DNA from 2 places in the Herbiconiux sp. VKM Ac-2851 genome. Region 2 is predicted to be linked to the other one. Evidence: predicted binding sites of a transcription regulator. Region 2 holds the regulator's gene; the other holds the start of a gene.
The links. The regulator HspR, encoded in region 2, represses chaperone genes until heat shock. The targets are predictions, from matches to a motif close to AAGTTGAGTCNNNNNGACTCAACTT.
Positions count from the first base shown of each region.

Region 1 (2,385 bases), on a different contig from region 2:
GCTGTCGTCGCGCCAGGGGGCGAGGTCGACCTCGTTCCCCTCGGGGTCGGCGAGCGTCCACCACTCCGGAGCGTTCTCGTCGTTGACGACGCGGCCTCCCGCGGCGAGGGCGGCCGCGAGGCGTTCCTCGACGACGTCGGTGGGCACGTAGAGGTCGAGGTGCACCGTGTTGCGCTCGGGGCGCACGGCGTCGATCTGCTGGATCCAGACGTTGGGGAGGACCCCCAGTGGATCGCTGAGATCGGCGTCGTCGACCGGATCGTGGCCGAGCACCGCCTGCCAGAACCGCCGCACCGCCGCCACGTCGACGGCGTCGATCGCGATCTGCAGGCTCTGCACGGCCGTGGGGTCGGCTCCGACGCCCTGTTCCGCGGCCGCGGCCGAGATCGCGCGGGCCAGCGCCAGATCGCGCCGGCTGATGTCTCCGACGTCGTGGCTGATCAGCCGCACCGCGACGGCGCCGTAGCGCAGGTCGACGTCGGGGTGGTGATCGGCCGCGTCGGCCAGCTCGGCGATCGCGGCCACCAGGGCGGCACCGGTCGCGAACGAGCCGGTGCGGAACAGGGCCCGGGCGCCGTCGCCGACCACCCGCCAGTCCCCCGTGCCCTCGGACTGCCGGAACTCCCGCGGAGAGATCGCATCGCTCATCGTCCCGTTCTACCGCGCCGGCGGCACGGAGCGGAAGGATTTTCCGTGTGGGAGCAGCGGACGGGGCCGCCCGATCGAGTCGGACGGCCCCGTGACGATTCGGCGCCGGGAGCGCTCAGCTGGTGAGCGTCTTCTGCGGCTCGTCGGCGGAACGCGCATCCGCCCCCGAGCTCTGCACCGCGATCTTGCGCGGCTTCGCGCGCTCGCTGACCGGGATGACGACGCTCAGCACCCCGTTGTCGTAGCTCGCCGAGATGCCGGCTGTGTCCACGCCCTCCCCGATGCTGAACTGGCGCAGGTAGCTGCCGGCCGGTCGCTCCTGGGCGAGCCACTTGGCCCCCTCGGCGGTGCCGGCGGTACGCTGCGCCCGGATGGTCAGCAGCTGCCCGTCGACGTCGACGTCGACCGAACCCGGGTCGACGCCCGGCAGGTCGGCGTTCAGCACGTAGCGATCGGCGTCGCGGTAGAGGTCGACGGGCATCACGCGCGGCCCGGGACGCGACTGCAGCAGGTTCGAGGCGAGTCGGTCGAACTCGCTGAAAGGGTCAAAGGTCATAGCCATAACGATCAATCTCCTCTCGAATCATGGAGTTGAGCCGCATCGACTCAACTACGAACAATTATGCAGATCCGAGCCTCCTTGCCAAGTCAATCCAGCTCAGAGGAGGCTGAGAATCACGAGGCCGACCGGGGCGCGGGTAGGGTGAGAGCCGATCCGCCCGCCGACCCGAAGGAGCCTCCGTGCCCACCACCGTGACCGGCGTCATCGCCCGGAGCAAGGGCGCGCCCGTCGAGCTCACGCGCATCGTCGTGCCCGACCCCGGCCCCGGCGAGGCCGTCGTCGACATCGAGACCTGCGGCGTCTGCCACACCGATTACCACTACCGCGAGGGCGGCATCGGCGACGACTTCCCCTACCTCCTCGGACACGAGGCCGCCGGCCGCGTGAGCGCGATCGGCGAGGGCGTGACCCACGTCGCGGTCGGCGACTTCGTGGTACTGAACTGGCGGGCCGTCTGCGGCGAGTGCCGCGCCTGCGTGCGCGCCGAGCCCTGGTACTGCTTCAACACCTTCAACGCGACGCAGAAGATGTCCCTCGAGGACGGCACCGAGCTGAGCCCCGCGCTCGGCATCGGCGCCTTCGCCGAGAAGACCCTGGTGCACGCGAAGCAGTGCACGAAGGTCGACCCGGCCGCCGACCCCGCCGCCGAGGGCCTGCTGGGCTGCGGCATCATGGCGGGACTCGGGGCCGCGATGAACACCGGCAACGTCGGGCGCGGCGACTCGGTGGCCGTGATCGGCTGCGGGGGCGTCGGCACCGCCGCCGTCGTCGGTTCGGCCCTCGCGGGCGCCGGCACGATCATCGCGATCGACCGCGACCCCAAGAAGCTGACGGCGGCCGAGCGGCTCGGGGCGACGCACAGCATCGACTCCAGCGGCCTCGACGAGGACGGCGTGGTCGCCGCCGTGCAGGCGCTGACCGGCGGGTTCGGCGCCGACGTCGTCATCGACGCGGTGGGCCGGCCCGAGACCTGGCGGCAGGCGTTCTACGCCCGCGACCTCGCGGGCACGGTCGTGCTCGTCGGGGTGCCGACGCCCGAGATGACCCTGTCGATCCCGCTGCTCGACGTCTTCGGGCGCGGCGGATCGCTGAAGTCGAGCTGGTACGGCGACTGCCTCCCCGAGCGCGACTTCCCGATGCTGACCGATCTCTTCCTGCAGGGGCGACTCCCGCTC
Region 1 covers NZ_JABMLJ010000001.1:471,123-473,507, reverse strand. Annotated here, with positions in the region: gene HQQ85_RS02165 (VOC family protein) at 1-648, opposite strand, end outside; gene HQQ85_RS02160 (Hsp20/alpha crystallin family protein) at 764-1,210, opposite strand; gene HQQ85_RS02155 (S-(hydroxymethyl)mycothiol dehydrogenase) at 1,390-2,385, shown strand, end outside.
Region 1: HQQ85_RS02160 (Hsp20/alpha crystallin family protein) is a predicted target of HspR. The motif match lies at 1,237-1,261, and genes of this name have one in related genera.

Region 2 (2,385 bases):
GGTCGTGGTGGCGGTGCCCAATGGCTAGCCAGGACTGGTTCGACAAGGACTTCTACAAGGTGCTCGGGGTGTCGAAAGACATCTCCGACGCCGAGCTGAAGAAGGCCTATCGCAAGCTGGCCCGGCAGTACCACCCCGACTCGAACCAGGGCGACGCCGCGGCCGAGTCCCGGTTCAAGGAGATCAGCGAGGCCTACTCGGTGCTCTCCGACGCGGAGCAGCGCAAGGAGTACGACCAGATCCGGGCCATGGGCTCGGGCGCTCGCTTCACGGCGGGCGGCGGCGGCCAGGCCGGAGGCTTCGAAGACGTCTTCGGCGGCATGTTCGGTCAGGGCGGTGGCGGTGCCCGCGGGCAGAGCTACAGCTACCAGCAGGCTCCGGGCGGTTTCGACGACATCCTCGGCGGCATGTTCGGGCGGGGCGGCGGGCGCGCCGGCTTCGGCGGCGCCTACGGCCCCACCCGGGGTCGCGATGTCACGGCGCGCACGACCATCGACTTCGTCACCGCGGTCAAGGGCGACACCATCAAGCTGCAGACAGCCGATGGCAAGCCGATCACGGTGAAGATCCCGGCGGGCGTGTCCGACCAGCAGAAGATCAAGCTCCGCGGCAAGGGCGAGCCCTCGCCCGACGGCGGGGAGCCCGGCGACATCGTGCTCACTGTCTCGGTGCGGAAGCACCCGGTCTTCGAGCGCGACGGGCTGAACCTCAGGGTGAACGTGCCGGTCACGTTCGTCGAGGCGACGCTCGGCGCCACCATCGAGGTGCCGACGCTGGGCGGTGCCCCCGTCAAGCTCAAGGTCGCGGCGGGCACCCCCTCGGGGCGCGTGCTGCGGGTGAAGGGCCGCGGGGTCTCGACCTCGAAGGGCACCGGCGACCTGCTCGCGGTGGTGCAGGTGGCGGTGCCGTCGCACCTGTCGCCGGCCCAGCGCGAGGCGCTCGAGGCGTTCCACGCGGTGGAGCCGCCCGAGAACCCGCGCGTCGAGCTGCTCGAGAAGGCGCGGGAGTAGCGAACGGCCCCGGCCGCTCATCAGGAGCGGCCGGGGCTTCTCGCATTTCACTCATTCAGCACGAAACGGAATTCAGAACAGAACGGAGGGCGAGATGGACGGGGTCGACGAGAACTCGCCGCTGTTCGCCATCGCGGTCGCGGCCGAGCTCGCGGGCATGCACCCGCAGACGCTGCGCCAGTACGACCGCCTGGGGCTCGTTCGTCCCACCCGCACGGCGGGCAAGTCCCGCCGCTACTCGATGCGCGACGTCGTGCAGCTGCGCGAGATCGCCCGGCTGTCGTCGGAGGGCGTCTCCCTCGAGGGCATCGCGCGCATCCTGCAGCTCGAGAACCAGGTCGCCCAGCTCGGGGCTCGCGTGCGCGAGCTCGAGGGCGCGCTCGCCGACGAGCTCCTCAACCGCCCCGGCCGACGCGTCTTCGCGGCCGGCGTCGAGGGCGAGGTCATCTCGCTCAAGCACGGCACCCGCACCCAGCGCCGCACCGAGCTCGTCGTATGGACCCCGCGCCCCGACGTCGAGCTCTGACCAGCGCCTTTTCTCACCCTCGCTCGCTGTCGACCAACACACCTTGGGCTCACGTCTTCTGCTGACGATTACTCATTGACGAGTGAGGCGGGTGGCCCGAAGCTGGGGGGATGACGACTCCTTCGCCGCAGCGGACGGGCCGGCGACGGTCTGTCGACCGGGCGCAGGTGGGCGCGGCCGCGCTCGCCGGGCTCATCGACGGGTGCGCACTCGCCGTGCTGGTCGCAGGCTTCAGCTGGTGGAGCATCGGCGGGTGGGACGAGGCCGAGCAGAGCGTCGGCGGCTGGCTCGTGCTGGCGCTCGCCGTCGTGGTGCTGAGCGGGGCGTGGTTCGCCGGCACGGCGCTGCTGCGGCGGGGCGGGCTGCGGCGGGCCCGGTCGGTCGTGTCGTGGTCGCTCGCGCTGTCGACCGTGCTCGTGGCGGTGCTGACGGTGGTCGCCGGGTGGGTCGCGGTGATGATCGGGATGTTCTCGGCCCTCGTGATCTGGTCGGGCGAGTACGTCGACGACATCGCGGTGACGGCGGTGGTGCTGGTCTCCGCGACAGGGGTGCTGCTGTCGACGGCGATCTCCGTGCTGTTCGCGGTGGCGTTCGCCGACATTGAGCCGACGGAGGGTTCGGGGGTGGAGGGGCGCACCCCGTAACGTTGAGGCGTGCCAGAGTTCTCGTTCGACGCCCTCCGCCGACATCCCGACGTCGAGGCCGACAACCTGTTCGCCGCCGACGCGAGCGACCGGTTGATCCTCGACGAGGCGCTCGGCGCGCTCGAGGTCGAGGCGAAGGCCGCGAAGGCTGCGGCAACGACGACGACGAAGGCCGCCGCGACGGGCGCGAAGACCGCTGACGGGA
Region 2 covers NZ_JABMLJ010000002.1:466,433-468,817, forward strand. Annotated here, with positions in the region: gene HQQ85_RS08895 (nucleotide exchange factor GrpE) at 1-28, shown strand, start outside; gene HQQ85_RS08900 (DnaJ C-terminal domain-containing protein) at 21-1,010, shown strand; gene HQQ85_RS08905 (heat shock protein transcriptional repressor HspR) at 1,105-1,536, shown strand; gene HQQ85_RS08910 (hypothetical protein) at 1,647-2,180, shown strand; gene HQQ85_RS08915 (class I SAM-dependent methyltransferase) at 2,190-2,385, shown strand, end outside.